Regions from separate parts of the Aquincola sp. J276 genome, predicted to be linked through region 1. Evidence: riboswitches for the same ligand, from Rfam matches in the RefSeq annotation. Region 1 holds a riboswitch; the other holds the start of a gene.
What was found. Region 1 has a riboswitch for glycine ahead of gcvT (glycine cleavage system aminomethyltransferase GcvT). Riboswitches for the same ligand answer to the same signal wherever they lie in the genome.
Positions count from the first base shown of each region.

Region 2: another riboswitch for glycine. It lies ahead of LRS14_RS12860 (D-amino acid dehydrogenase); the one in region 1 lies ahead of gcvT (glycine cleavage system aminomethyltransferase GcvT).

Region 1 covers NZ_JAJONC010000002.1:55,261-62,641, reverse strand. Annotated here, with positions in the region: gene LRS14_RS18105 (GTPase domain-containing protein) at 1-274, shown strand, start outside; gene LRS14_RS18100 (hypothetical protein) at 211-345, shown strand; gene LRS14_RS18095 (nucleoside/nucleotide kinase family protein) at 346-972, opposite strand; gene LRS14_RS18090 (hypothetical protein) at 1,073-1,258, shown strand; glycine riboswitch at 1,304-1,404, shown strand; glycine riboswitch at 1,417-1,532, shown strand; gene gcvT (glycine cleavage system aminomethyltransferase GcvT) at 1,615-2,730, shown strand; gene gcvH (glycine cleavage system protein GcvH) at 2,771-3,145, shown strand; gene gcvP (aminomethyl-transferring glycine dehydrogenase) at 3,174-6,053, shown strand; partial or broken gene LRS14_RS18070 (L-serine ammonia-lyase) at 6,174-7,381, shown strand, end outside.
Region 2 covers NZ_JAJONC010000001.1:2,795,393-2,802,773, forward strand. Annotated here, with positions in the region: gene LRS14_RS12835 (IclR family transcriptional regulator) at 1-292, shown strand, start outside; gene serA (phosphoglycerate dehydrogenase) at 303-1,535, opposite strand; gene LRS14_RS12845 (SDR family NAD(P)-dependent oxidoreductase) at 1,626-2,381, opposite strand; gene LRS14_RS12850 (MarR family winged helix-turn-helix transcriptional regulator) at 2,433-2,879, opposite strand; gene LRS14_RS12855 (Bcr/CflA family multidrug efflux MFS transporter) at 2,971-4,197, shown strand; gene LRS14_RS12860 (D-amino acid dehydrogenase) at 4,202-5,494, opposite strand; glycine riboswitch at 5,551-5,664, opposite strand; glycine riboswitch at 5,665-5,756, opposite strand; gene LRS14_RS12865 (hypothetical protein) at 5,876-6,385, shown strand; gene LRS14_RS12870 (MaoC family dehydratase) at 6,382-6,870, opposite strand; gene LRS14_RS12875 (NnrU family protein) at 6,944-7,381, shown strand, end outside.

The DNA.
Region 1 (7,381 bases):
GGCGCCCAGCGTGGCCTGGTCGGACGCCGCGCTGGACGACATGGTGCACGGCGCGCTGCTGGGCTACCTGACGGTGGCGCACTTCGGCCGCGGCCGCGGCGGCTGGACGGCCACCGAGCATCCCCCTTCTGGAACGAGGCGGTGGCCGCCGCCATCGCCAGCCACCGGCCGGCGCTGCGCCGCCTGTGGGCGGCGCGGGCGGAGGCCGGCGTGGCCGTCTCCGCCGAGGCCGACCGCCACACCCTGCAGGCCGGGCTGCAGGCGTGGCTGGTGACCGTCAGCGCCGAACTGCTGCGCGGGCTGTATCCGGACGACGCCGGCGCGCTGCAGCCGCCGGCGGGCTGATCAATCCCAGCGCAGCAGCCAGTCGGCACGCGCCCGGGTGGCCTCGATGCGGCGGGCGTTCGGCTCGTCGCTGCCGTCCACCCAGGCCCGCGCCGCCTCCGGTGAGCGGCCGAATTGCACATGCCGCGCCACCAGCCGCCGCAGCCGCGTTGGCTCGTCGCCTTCCACGTACCAGGCCTGGGTGAGCAGCGGGCGCACCGCGGCCCAGGGGCCGTCGTCGAGCAGCAGGTAGTTGCCCTCGGTGATCACCAGCGGCACCTCGGGCGTCACCGCGATGGCGCCGGCCACCGGCTCCTCGATCTCGCGCCGGAACTCGGGCGCATACACGGTTTCGCCGGGCACGGCGGCATGCAGGCGGCGCAGCAGGGCGGCGTAACCGGCGGCATCAAAGGTGTCGGGCGCGCCCTTGCGCTGGTCGCGGCCCAGCCGCTGCAGCTCCGCCTGCGCCAGGTGGAAGCCGTCCATCGGCACCACCACCGCCCTGCCGCCCAGCGCGGCGGCCAGGGCCTGCGCCACCGTGGACTTGCCCGCCCCGGGCGTGCCCACCAGCCCCAGCACCGCCCGGCGACCACTGGCCAGCAGCGCTTCCGCGCGGGCCAGGGCCTCGGGCGGCAGCGCCACGGCCAGAGCGCAGCGGCTTGTTACCTGTGCTGGAAATCCTGCGGCAAGCTTTGTCATCCGAAATCCATCTTGCGTCGTTAGAGGTGCCACGCGGCGCCAACAAGCCGTGAGACAGCCCCGCATGATGATCCAGAAATCCGCTCATCCCGTGCAGCCCGCCGGCTCCCGCCGCAGCGAGCCCTTCGAGCCCCCGGCAGACAAGGGCCAGAAGTTCGAGCCCTTCCTGATTCCCGCCATGGGCCGCGACCGCCGCAGCATGGCGCGCGAACTGCGCATGGACCAGCGCCGCTGACCCAGCGCGGCAGCGGCCCGGCCCACCCGGGGGCCTGGGCTACACTGCCGCCCGCCAGGAGAGAGCCGCTGCGGCATCCCAACGCAACGGCCGCCGAAGGCGCAGGGGCACAAGCTCCGAACGCTCAGGCAAAAGGACTGGCAAGACGCCCCGTCGGGGCGTTCCTCACTGGAGAGAGGCGGGCCGCGAGCCCGCCCACCGAAGGGGCAAGCCGTGCCGCCGCACCACGCGGGGCCCGGCCAATCTCTCAGGTAAAGCGGACAGCGAGGGCATCACCCCACCCAGAACGCCCGACGGCGGTTATGGTGGGTGATCGATGGCCTCTTCGCTTCCCCTTTCACCCCGGGAGACATCCGATGTCCGCTGAACTGCTCCAGACGCCGCTGCATGCGCTGCACGTGGAACTGGGCGCCAAGATGGTGCCCTTCGCCGGCTATGCGATGCCGGTCAACTACCCCGGCGGCATCCTCGCCGAGCACCGGCAGTGCCGCGATTCGGCGGCGCTGTTCGACGTCTCCCACATGGGCCAGCTGCGGCTGCCCGATGCCGCCGCCGCGGCCGCCGCGCTCGAGACCCTGGTGCCGGCCGACATCGTCGATCTGGGCGTGGGCAGGCAGCGCTACACCCAGCTCACCAATGCCTCGGGCGGCATCCTCGACGACCTGATGGTCACCCGGCGCGAGAACGACCTGTTCCTGGTGGTCAATGCCGGCTGCAAGGCCGACGACATCCGCCACCTGCAGACCCACATCGGCCACCGTTGCCAGGTCATCCCGCTGCCCGACCGTGCCTTGCTGGCGCTGCAGGGCCCGAAGGCGGTGCAGGCGCTGGCGCGGCTGAATGCCGACGTGGCCCGCCTCACCTTCATGACCGGCGGCAGCTTCGCGCTGAACGGCGTGGAGTGCTTCATCACCCGCTCCGGCTACACCGGGGAGGACGGCTTCGAGATCTCGGTGCCCGCTGAGGAGGCCGTGGCCCTGGCCCGCCAGCTGCTGGAGCAGCCGGAAGTCAAGCCCGCCGGCCTGGGCGCGCGCGACACGCTGCGGCTGGAAGCCGGCCTGTGCCTGTACGGCCATGACATCGACACCACCACCTCGCCGGTGGAAGCCGGCCTGGCCTGGTCCATCCAGAAGGTGCGGCGCCCCGGCGGCGCGCGGGCCGGCCACTATCCCGGCGCGGCGGTGATCGAGAAGCACCTGGCCGGCGGTGCGCCCAGCAAGCGCGTGGGCCTGGTGGGGCTGGAGCGCATCCCGGTGCGCGAAGGCGCCACCCTGCACGACGCCCACGGCCACAAGCTGGGCCGCGTGACCAGCGGCACGCTGGCGCCCACGGTCAACCAGCCCATCGCGATGGCCTACCTGGCCGCCAACCATGCACAGCCCGGCAACGAGGTGCATGCCGACGTGCGCGGCAAGCGCCTGCCGATGCGGGTTAGCGCGATGCCCTTCGCGCCCCACCGCTACCAGCGCTGAACCCCTTCCATCCCACCCCACGAACCCCAGGAGCGAGCACATGACGATTCAGTTCACCAACGACCACGAGTGGATCAATGCCGGCGACACCGATGCCGCCATCGTCGGCATCACCCAGCATGCGCAGGACGCGCTGGGCGACGTGGTGTTCGTCGACCTGCCCGAAGTGGGCAAGACCTTCGAGAAGGGCGACGTGGCCGGCGTGGTGGAGTCGGTGAAGGCCGCGGCCGACCTGTTCATGCCCGTCACCGGCGAGGTGGTGGAAGTGAACGAGGCGCTGCGGGCCGACCCGTCGCTGGCCAATTCCGACCCGATGGGCGCGGGCTGGTTCTTCAAGGTGCGCGTGGCCGATGCCGGCCAGCTGGGCGGCCTGATGGACGAGCCGGCCTACCAGGCCCTGCTCAAGACCCTCTGATCCCTCTTCCCTGCCCGCGAGCCTTTCCATGCTGATGCCTGCCCTCCAGCCGCTTGGCGACCTCGAGAACGAGGCCGAGTTCACCGCCCGCCACATCGGCCCCGACGCGGCCGACGAGGCGCACATGCTGTCGGTGATCGGGGCGGCCTCGCGCCGCGCGCTGATCGACGCCATCGTGCCGCGTGCCATCGCCCGCGGCACGGCCATGACGCTGCCCGCGCCGCTGACCGAGGCGCAGGCGCTGGCCGAGCTGAAGACGGTGGCCGCGCGCAACCGGCTGCTCAAGAGCTTCATCGGGCAGGGCTACCACGGCACGCTGACGCCACCGGTCGTGCTGCGCAACATCCTCGAGAACCCGGCCTGGTACACCGCCTACACGCCCTACCAGGCCGAGATCTCGCAGGGCCGCATGGAAGCGCTGCTGAACTTCCAGACCATGGTGACCGACCTCACCGGCATGGCCATCGCCAATGCGTCGATGCTGGACGAGGCCACCGCCGCGGCCGAGGCCATGACGCTGGCGCTGCGGGTGGGCAAGAGCAAGAGCACCACCTTCTTCGTGGCCGACGACGTGCTGCCGCAGACGCTGGCCGTGGTGCGCACCCGCGCCGAGCCGCTGGGCATCACGGTGCAGGTGGGCCCGGCCGAGGAGGCCGGCAGCGTGCAGGCCTTCGCCGCGCTGCTGCAGTACCCGGGCGTCACCGGCCGCGTGCGCGACCTGCGCCCGCTGATCGACGGCGTGCATGCCCAGGGCGGGCTGGCCATCGTCGCGGCCGATCTGCTGGCGCTGGCGCTGCTGCTGCCGCCGGGTGAACAGGGCGCCGACATCGTGGTGGGCAACACCCAGCGCTTCGGCATGCCGATGGGCGCCGGCGGCCCGCATGCGGCCTACATGGCCACGCGCGACGAGTTCAAGCGCTCGCTGCCCGGCCGCCTGGTGGGCGTGAGCGTGGACGCACACGGCGCCCCGGCCTACCGGCTGGCCCTGCAGACGCGCGAGCAGCACATCCGCCGCGAGAAGGCCACCTCCAACATCTGCACCGCGCAGGTGCTGCCGGCGGTGGTCGCCAGCATGTACGCCGTGTACCACGGGCCCGAGGGCCTGAAGCGCATCGCCCGCCGCGTGGCCAGCTACACCGCGCTGCTGGCTGCGGAGCTGCAGCAGGCCGGCTTCACGCTGGCCCATGCCGAGGCCTTCGACACCCTGGAAGTGGCCACCGGCGAACGCACCGGCGCCCTGCTGGCCGCGGCCGAGGCGGCCGGCATGAACCTGCGCCGCGCCAGCGACACGTCGCTGGGCATCACGCTGGACGAGACCACCACCCGCGCCGACCTCGCCGCGCTGCTGCGCGTGTTCACCGGCCGGCCCCATGCGCAGCCCGACTTCGCGCGGCATGAGCGCGGCATCGCCCCGCTGATCGCGCCGCAGCTGCTGCGCGGCAGCGCGTACCTCACGCACCCGGTGTTCAACACCCACCACAGCGAGACCGAGATGCTGCGCTACATCCGCAGCCTGTCGGACAAGGACCTGGCGCTGGACCGCACCATGATCCCGCTGGGCTCGTGCACCATGAAGCTGAATGCCACCAGCGAGATGATCCCCATCACCTGGCCGGAATTCGCCAACGTGCACCCCTACGCACCGGCCGACCAGCAGCAGGGCTACGCGCTGCTGAACCAGCAGCTGTGCGACTGGCTGGTGCAGGCCACCGGCTATGCCGGCGTGAGCCTGCAGCCCAACGCCGGCTCGCAGGGCGAATACGCCGGCCTGCTGGCCATCCGCGGCTGGCATCTCTCACGCGGCGACGCGCAGCGCACCGTGTGCCTGATCCCCGAATCGGCCCACGGCACCAACCCCGCCAGCGCCCAGATGGTGGGCATGCAGGTGGTGGGCGTGCAATGCGACGAGATGGGCAACGTCGACCTGGCCGACCTGCAGGCCAAGTGCGAGAAGCACGCCGACCGCCTGGCCGCGGTGATGATCACCTACCCCTCCACCTACGGCGTGTTCGAGCCGCGGGTGAAGGAGCTGTGCGCGCTGGTGCACCGGCATGGTGGCCGGGTGTACGTGGACGGCGCCAACATGAATGCGCTGGTGGGCGTGGCCGCGCCGGGCGAGTTTGGCGGCGACGTGAGCCACCTCAACCTGCACAAGACCTTCTGCATCCCGCACGGCGGCGGCGGCCCGGGCGTGGGCCCGGTGTGCGTGGCGGCCGACCTGGTGCCCTTCCTGCCGGGTGCCGGCAGCGTGGGCGCGGTCTCGGCCGCGCCGCTGGGCAATGCGGCGGTGCTGCCGATCACCTGGATGTACATCCGCATGATGGGCAGCGAGGGCCTGACGGCGGCCACCGAGACCGCCATCCTCAGCGCCAACTACGTGGCCGCCCGGCTGGCCGACCACTACGACATCCACTTCAGCGGCGAGCTGGAAGGCATCAAGGGCGGCGGCGTGGCGCACGAGTGCATCCTCGACCTGCGCCCGTTGAAGGACAGCAGCGGCGTCAGCGCCGAGGACGTCGCCAAGCGGCTGATCGACTACGGCTTCCATGCGCCCACGCTCAGCTTCCCGGTGGCCGGCACGCTGATGGTGGAGCCCACCGAGAGCGAGCCGCTGAAGGAGCTCGACCGCTTCTGCGACGCGATGATCGCCATCCGCGAGGAGATCGCCAAGATCGAGCGCGGCGAATGGCCGCGCGACGACCAGCCGCTGAAGAATGCGCCGCACACCGCCGAGGCCTTGCTGGCTGCCGACTGGCCGCATGCCTACAGCCGCGAGCAGGCCGCCTACCCGGTGGCCGCGCTGCGGCGGGGCAAGTACTGGTCGCCGGTGGGCCGGGTGGACAACGTCTACGGCGACCGCAACCTGTTCTGCAGCTGCGTGCCGATGAGCGAGTACGCCGAGGGCTGAAGCGCCCCGCGGCCGGCCCCGCGCCGGCCGCCAAATGGCGACAGCGTGGCACGGCGGCGACGCCCGCTGGCACGGTGCGCGCTTATCCTGCCGCCATCGCCTCCACTGGGCTTGCACCGCATGGCCGTTTCCGCCTTCGACCTCTTCAAGATCGGCATCGGGCCGAGCAGCTCGCACACCGTCGGCCCGATGCGGGCAGCCCGGCTCTTCACCCTGTGGCTGGCGCATGAGGGCCTGCTGCTGCGCACCGCCCGCGTGCAGTCGCAGCTCTACGGCTCGCTCGGCGCCACCGGCAAGGGCCACGGCAGCGACAAGGCGGTGCTGCTGGGCCTGGCCGGCCATGAGCCGGACACGGTGGACGTGGACGCCGTGCCCGCGCTGCTGGCCGCCATCACGCAGCAGCAGGCGCTGCTGCTGCACGGCGAGCACCGCGTGGCCTTCGATGCCGCGTCCGACCTCGTCTTCCATCGCCGCGAGAGCCTGCCCTTCCATGCCAATGGCATGCGCTTCACCGCCTTCGACGCCGCGGGCGCCGAGATCGCCAACCGGGTGTACTACTCGGTGGTGGCGGCTTCATCGTCAGCGACGAGGTGGCCGCCGACGGCAGCAAGCACAAGGTCATCGCGCCCGACACCACGGTGCTGCCGCTGCCGTTTTCCAGCGGCGCCGAGCTGCTGCAGGTGTGCGCACGTGAGGGCCTGAGCATCGCCGGCGTGATGCGCGCGAACGAGCGCCACTGGCGCACCGATGCCGAGATCGACGCCGGCCTGCTGAACATCTGGGCGGTGATGCAGGCCTGCGTGCAGCGCGGCTGCCGCACCGACGGCGTGCTGCCCGGCGGCTTCAAGGTCAGGCGCCGGGCCGCCGGCTTGCATGCGGCGCTGACCAGCCAGCCCGAGGCCGCGCTGCGCGACCCGCTGCAGGTGCTTGACTGGGTCAACCTTTATGCGCTGGCCGTCAACGAGGAGAACGCCGCCGGCGGCCGCGTGGTCACCGCGCCCACCAACGGCGCGGCCGGCATCGTGCCGGCGGTGCTGCACTACTACGCGCGCTTCGTGCACGGCGCCACCGATGCCGGCGTGGTCGACTTCCTGCTCACCGCTGCGGCCATCGGCATCCTCTACAAGGAAAACGCCAGCATCAGCGGCGCCGAGGTGGGCTGCCAGGGCGAGGTGGGCGTGGCCTGCTCGATGGCCGCCGGTGCGCTGTGCGCGGTGATGGGTGGCACGCCCGAGCAGGCCGAGAACGCCGCCGAGATCGGCATGGAACACCACCTGGGCCTGACCTGCGATCCGGTGGGCGGCCTGGTGCAGATCCCCTGCATCGAG
Region 2 (7,381 bases), on a different contig from region 1:
CGACCTGCTGCCGCTGGAGCGCGGCGCCGGTGGCCGGGTGCTGATGGCCTTCGGCGGCGCCCACGGGCGGGCCTACGACAAGATCCGCCGAGAGGGCTTCTGCGCCGCCTCGGGCGACCGCACGCCCGACCTCGCGGGCATCTCGGCGCCGGTGTTCGGCGCCGCGGGCGAGCTGGTGGGCGCGGTCACACTGACCATGCCCACGCCGCGCTACCGGCCCGACGTGCAGCAGCCGCCCGTGCTGGCGGCCGCGCGGCAGCTCACGCTGGCGCTGGGAGGCAGCGCCGCGTGAGCCTCGGTCCTCAATACAGCACGCGGCAGCGGATGGTGCCGGGCACGCTGCACAGCTGGCCCAGGGCCGCATCGCTGGTGGCGCTGTCGACGTCGATCACCACGTAGCCCACGTCGTCGTTGGTGCGCAGGAACTGCGCGGCGATGTTGACGCCCGCCTGCGAGAAGCGCTCGTTCACGCTGGCCAGCACGCCCGGGATGTTGCGGTGGATGTGCAACAGCCGGCTGCGGCCGGTGTGCTCGGGCAGCGTCACTTCGGGGAAGTTGACCGCCGAGACGGTGGAGCCGTTGTTGCTGTAGCGGATGAGCTTGGCAGCCACCTCGCGGCCGATGTTGGCCTGCGCCTCGGCGGTGCTGCCGCCGATGTGCGGCGTGAGGATCACGTTCTCGAAGCGCGTGAGCGGCGACTCGAACACGGCATCGTTGCCCTTGGGCTCCACCGGGAACACGTCGATGGCCGCGCCGCCGATGTGCTTGCGCTCCAGCGCGTCGGCCAGCGCGTCGATGTCCACCACCGTGCCGCGCGAGGCATTGATCAGGTGCGCGCCCGGCTTCATCTTCGCCAGCTGCGCCGCGCCGATCAGGTTCACGGTGGAAGGCAGCTCGGGCACGTGCAGCGTGACCACGTCGGCATGGGCCAGCAACTCGTCCAGCGAGGCCACCTGCGTGGCATTGCCCAGCGTCAGCTTGGCCTCGATGTCGTGGAAGATCACGCGCATGCCCACGTGTTCGGCCAGCACGCCGATCTGCGTGCCGATGTGGCCGTAGCCCACGATGCCCAGCGTCTTGCCGCGCACCTCGTAGGAGCCGGCGGCGCTCTTGTCCCAGCCGCCGCGGTGCTGCTGCGCGTTTTTCTGCGGAATGCCGCGCATCAGCATGATGACCTCGGCCAGCACCAGCTCGGCCACGCTGCGGGTGTTGCTGAACGGCGCGTTGAACACCGGGATGCCCAGGTGCATGGCGGCATCCAGGTCGACCTGGTTGGTGCCGATGCAGAAGCAGCCCACCGCCGCCAGCTTGGGCGCCTGCTTCAGCACCTCGGCCGTGAGCTGCGTGCGCGAGCGGATGCCCAGGAAGTGCGCGTCGCGGATGGCTTCGACCAGCGCGTCGCCGGTCAAGGCCTTGGGCGAGGTGACGATCTGGGTATAGCCGTCGGCCTGCAGCGCATCCACCGCGGTGGCGTGGATGCCCTCGAGCAGCACGAACTTGAGCTTGTCCTTGGCGACGGAAAGGCGCTGTGTCATCTTGTTGTGGCGTGTTGGAAGCGGATGCCGGGATTGTGGCAACCGGCGTTCCCCGCCACGCCGGTGGGGCCATGAACGCCCCTGCGCGCCTCAGCTGCGGCGGATCTGCAGCGGCCCGAACGACTGGCAGTTGGGCATCATCGAGATGGCGTTGATGGTCACGTGCGCCGGCCGCGTGGCCAGCCAGTGCACCGTGTCGGCGATGTCCTCGGCCGTCAGCGGCTGGGTGCCGGCATACACGCTGGCGGCCTTCTGGTCGTCGCCATGGAAGCGCACGTTCGAGAACTCGGTGCCGCCCACCAGGCCCGGTTCCACGCAGGTGGCCCGCACGCCTGTGCCGATCAGGTCCGCGTTCAGGTTGTGGGTGAACTGGTGCACGAAGGCCTTGGTGGCGCCGTACACGTTGCCGCCGGGGTAAGGCACCTCGCCGGCGATGGAGCCGATGTTGATGATGGAGCCGCGGCCACGCGACACCATGCCCGGCACGATGGCGCGGGTGACGTTCACCAGCCCGGCGCAGTTGGTGGCGATCATGCGTTCCCAGTCGTCCAGGTCGGCCTGGTGGGCGGGGGCCAGGCCCAGGGCCAGGCCGGCGTTGTTCACCAGCACGTCCACCTGCGCGAAGTCGGCCGGCAGCGCGGCCAGCGCGGCGGCGGCGGCCGGGCGGTCGGTGACGTCCAGCGCCAGCGGCAGCACGCGGCCGGGGTGCCTGTCGGCCAGCGCCTGCAGCCGGTCGGCGCGGCGCGCGGCGGCGATCACGCGGGCGCCATCGGCCAGGAAGCGTTCGGCGATGGCAAGTCCGAAGCCGGCGCTGGCGCCGGTGACGAGAACGGTGGTGGTGGTCATGCAGCAGGTCCTGAACAGGGGCAAAACGCCACTGTAAGACCCGCGCGCGCTTCAGCCGCCCGCGCCGGGCAGCCGCGCGCTCATGCGGCCCAGCAACCGCGCCAGCGTGGCCTGTTCCTCTGCGCTGAGGTCGGCCGCCAGCAGCGCGGCCAGGCGCTTGCGCTGCCGGCCCATGTGCCGGTGGGCGGCCTTGCCCTCCTCGGTGAGGGTGAGGCGCCAGCGGCGGCCGTCCTGCGCGTCGGGCTCGCGCGCCAGCAGGCCGGCCTGCACCAGCCGCGCGGCCATGCGGGTGACCTGGGCCTTGTCGCGCCCGGTGGCCTGCACCAGCTGCTGCTGCGACACGCCATCGCCTTCGGCCACGATGGACAGCAGCAACATGTCCAGCGGGCTGGCCGGAATCGCCTGCTCGTCCAGTGCCTGCTGCATCCAGCCGCGGTAGCCGTTGAACACGGTGATCACGGGCTGCAGCAGGTCGTCCTCGGTGCGTACTGCGGGCATCTTGTCTCCATCTTGTTGCGTCGCCACGGACGCCTCCATCATATCGGCGAATTGGTTGATTGAATCAACCAACTGGCCGTATAGTGCCGGCATGACCATCTCTTCCGCAGCCGCGCTGCCGGCGGCCCGCGCGCCGCTCTCGCTCATCCTAGTGCTCGGCGGCCTGGCGGCTTTCGCGCCGCTGTCCATCGACATGTACCTGCCCGCCTTCCCGGCCATCGCCGCGGAGCTGGGCGTCTCCGCCGGCCAGGTGCAGTACACGCTGGCCGCCTACTTCCTGGGCATGGCGCTGGGCCAGGCCTTCCACGGGCCGCTGGCCGACCGCTTCGGCCGCAAGCCGCCGCTGTATGCCGGGCTGGCGCTGTACCTGCTGGCCTCCATCGGCTGTGCACTGGCCGAGGGCGTGGCCATGCTCACCGCGCTGCGCTTGCTGCAGGCGCTGGGCGGCTGCGTGTGCATCGTGGTGCCCATGGCCATGGTGCGCGACCGGTTCGATCCGCAAACCTCCGCCCGCGTGCTGTCGCGGCTGATGCTGGTGATGGGCCTGGCGCCGATGCTGGCGCCACTGGCTGGCTCGGCGGTGCTGGGCCTGGGCGGCTGGCGCCTGGTGTTCTGGATCCTGGCGGCCTGCGGCGTGGCCGGGCTGCTGGCCTCGTGGCTGGCGCTGCCCGAATCGCTGCCGGCCGCGCAGCGCCGCGACACCTCGCCGCTGAAGGCGCTGCGCACCTACGCCGGGCTGCTGCGGGACCGCCGCTTCCTGGGCCATGCGCTGGCCACCGGCCTGGCCAATGCCGGCATGTTCGCGTACATCGCGGCCTCGCCCTTCGTGCTGATCGAGCTGCACGGGCTCTCGCCGCAGGCCTACGGGTTGGTGTTCGGCGCCAATGCGCTGGGCCTGGTGGCCGCGGCGCAGCTCAACCACCGGCTGCTCAAGCAGCATGACGCGGGCACGCTGCTGCAAGCCGCGCTTGCCGTGGCTGCGTTTGCCGGTGCTGGCCTGCTGGCGGTGGCGCTGCTCACGCCGGCATGGCCGGCCCTGGCGCTGCCGGGCACGTTGCTGGGGCTGTTCGTGTTCGTGGCATCGCTGGGCTTCGTCGGCGCCAATGCAGCCGCCGGGGCACTGGCCCACCAGGGCCACCAGGCCGGCAGCGCATCGGCGCTGATGGGCACGCTGCAGTTCACGCTGGCCAGCGCCAGCGGCGCGGCGGTCGGCCTGATGAACGACGGCAGCGCCTGCCCGATGGGCCTGGCCATGGCGGTGGCCGGCGGCCTGGCGCTGCTGGCCTACCGGCGGCTGGCCCGGCCCGTGCCCAGCTGAAGCCTTACGCGGCGGCCAGCCGCCCGGCCGGCGCCGCCTGCGGCAGGCCGCAGAAGGCGAAGTCCAGCTCCGGCACGCGGCCGCTCACGATGTCGGCGATGGCACGGCCGGAGCCGCAGGAATGCGTCCAGCCCAGCGTGCCATGCCCGGTGTTGAGGAACAGGTTGCTGATCCTCGAGCGGCCGATGTAGGGCACGTTGGACGGCGTGGCCGGTCGCAGCCCGGTCCAGTAGCGGGCGCCCTGGCCGTCCGTCATCTGCGGGAACAGCTCGCGGGTGCGGCGCACGATGGCTTCGCAGCGCACCAGGTTCAGCGAGGTGTCGTAGCCGTTGAGCTCGGCCGTGCCGGCGATGCGCAGCCGGTCGCCCAGGCGGGAGAACACCAGCTTGTACTCGTCGTCGGTCAGCGAGACGTTGTACGAGTTCGCCGGGTCGATCACCGGCAACGTGACCGAGTAGCCCTTGGCCGGGTAGATGCGCAGCGTGATGCCGAGTTGCCGCGCGAAGGCCGCGCTGAACGAGCCCATGCACAGCACGAAGCTGTCGGCTGCCTCGCGGCGCACCTTGCCGTCGGCATCGGCCACCTGCACCGCGGCCAGCCGGTCGCCCTCGCGCTCGATGCCAACGATGCGGGTGTCGGTGAAGAAGCGCACCCCGGCCGCCTGCGCATGCCGCGCCAGCACCTGCGTGAAGGCGTGGGCGTCGCCCGATTCGTCGCTGGGCGTCATGCTGCCGCCGGCGATGCGGTCGCGGCACTGGGCCAGCGCAGGCTCGATCTGCACGCACTCGTCGGCCGTCTTCATGTCCAGCTCGCAGCCATGCTCGCGCATCACGCGGGCCGGCTCCTGCGCGGCATCGAACTCCTGCTGGCTGGTGTAGAAGTGCAGGATGCCCTTTGTGAGGTGGTCGTACGGGATGTCCAGCTGCGCGCGCAGCTGCTGCAGCGTGCTGCGGCTGTACAGGCCCAGGTTGACGATCTGCCGGATGTTGTGGCGCGTGCGTGCCGGCGTGCATTCGCGCAGGAACTGCAGGCCCCACAGCCACTGCTGCGCATCGGGCCGCAGGCGGAAGAGCAGCGGCGCATCCTCGCGCGCCAGCCACTTCAGCACCTTCAGCGGCGCGCCGGGATTGGCCCAGGGCTCGGCATGCGAGACCGAGATCTGCCCGCCATTGGCGAAGCTGGTTTCCAGGCCGGCGCCGGGCTGGCGGTCGATCAGGGTGACGTCGTGGCCGGCCTGCTGCAGGAACCACGCCGAGGTCACGCCGGTCACGCCGGCGCCGAGAACGATGACTTTCATGGAGGTACTCTCAGGAAACGAACAGTCATGGAAGGGACGAACGCATCCGCGCTCGTGCCGCTCCCGCTGTCCTCGGTACCTGAGAGATTCAGCGCCGGCCCCTCACGGGCATGGCGCCTTGCTCCTTCGGTGGAAGCCCGTGGCGGGCTTCACTCTCCAGCGTCGGCCAATCGACAGATCCAGTACGGTGCCTGAGCGTGCATGGGAGGTTGCGCCTTCGGCGGCATGCCGGTGGTGGCATGCGCTCTCCTGAATCTGCGGCCGAGTTTAGCCGCAGAGGATGTGACGGGGTGTTGTCCGACAGCCCATGGGTTGCGCCAGCGGCGACACTCGGCGCCCGGGCTGCCGCGTCGCGGTGCCGGATCGAACAAGGAGAAACCCATGAGTCGCACATTGCTCGTGCTCGCCGTGCTGGTGCTCACCGCCGGCTTTGCGCTGCTGAACTGGTCGGCGTTTGCCACGCCCACGCCGCTGTACCTGGGCTTCACCACCGTGGAAGCGCCGCTGGGCCTGATCATGCTGGGCTTGGTGGCCGTGCTGAGCGTGGTGTTCGTGGTCTGGGCCATCTCGCTGCAGGCCACGCTGCTGATGGAGCAGCGCCGGCTGAACAAGGACCTGCAGGCCCAGCGTGCCCTGGCCGACACCGCCGAGGCCTCGCGCTTCACCGAGCTGCGCAGCTTCATCGCCGCCGAGACCCTGCGCCTCGCCCAATCCCACGAGCAGACGCGCAGCGCCCTGGTGCAGCGCATGGAGCAGCTGGAAGACCGCCAGCGCCTGGCCTTCGAGCAGAACGCCAATGCGATCGCGGCCACGCTGGGCGAGCTGGAAGACCGCTTGGAGCGCGGCCTGCCCGGCGGCAGCGTGGCGCTGGCCGAACGTTCGCGTTTCTAGGCCGCGCCCGGGCGACGGCCGAACATGGCCCAGCCCTCCATGGTCAGCACCGGCTCGCCGTGCTGGTTGCTGGCCTGCCAGCGTGAACGCACCAAGCCTACCTGCGGCTTGCTGGCCATGGGCCGGGCCTCCAGCACCTCCAGGCGCACGCTGAGCACATCGTCCACGTACACCGGCTTGAGCCAGCGCAGGTTCTCGATGCCCGGCGAGCCCAGGCTGCTGCTGTCCAGCACGTATTCGTCGCACATCATGCGCATGACCATCGCGCAGGTGTGCCACCCGCTGGCGCACAGGCGGCCGAACAACGAGCGGGCAGCGCCTTCGTCGCTCAGGTGGAAAGGCTGCGGATCGAATTCGCCGGCAAAGCGGATGATCTCCTCGCGCGTGACGCGCTTGGCGCCGAACTCGCGCACGCTGCCCACCGGAAAGTCCTCCCAGTAAAAGCGCTTGTCTGCCGGCACGGCGCCGGCTTGGGCCTCGCTCATCTCACCTCCTCGTTCGTGATGGCTGGAGGGTGAGAATGCCGGCATTCCCGCCATCGCGCACAGCGCCATCGCCATGACCGCCTTGATCGCCGGACTGTTGTTGTTCCTCGGCCCCCATGCCACGCGCATCTTTGCCGAAGGCTTTCGCCAGCGGCAGATCGCCGCGCACGGGCTGCGGCGCTGGAAGGGGTTGTACTCGCTGGTGTCGCTGGCCGGGCTGGTGCTCATCGTGTGGGGCTACGGCCAGGCGCGGCTGGACCCGGTGCTGCTGTGGCAGCCGCCGCGTGGCATGCGGCATGCGGCACTGCTGCTCACGCTGATCGCCTTCGTGTTGCTGGCCGCTTCCGACAGCCCGCGCAACCACATCAAGGCCGCGCTGCACCATCCGATGGTGCTGGGCGTGAAGGTCTGGGCCTTCGCCCACCTGCTGGCCAACGGCATGCTGGCCGACGTGGTGCTGTTCGGCAGCTTCCTGGTGTGGGCCATCGTGCTGTATGCCGTCTCGCGCCGG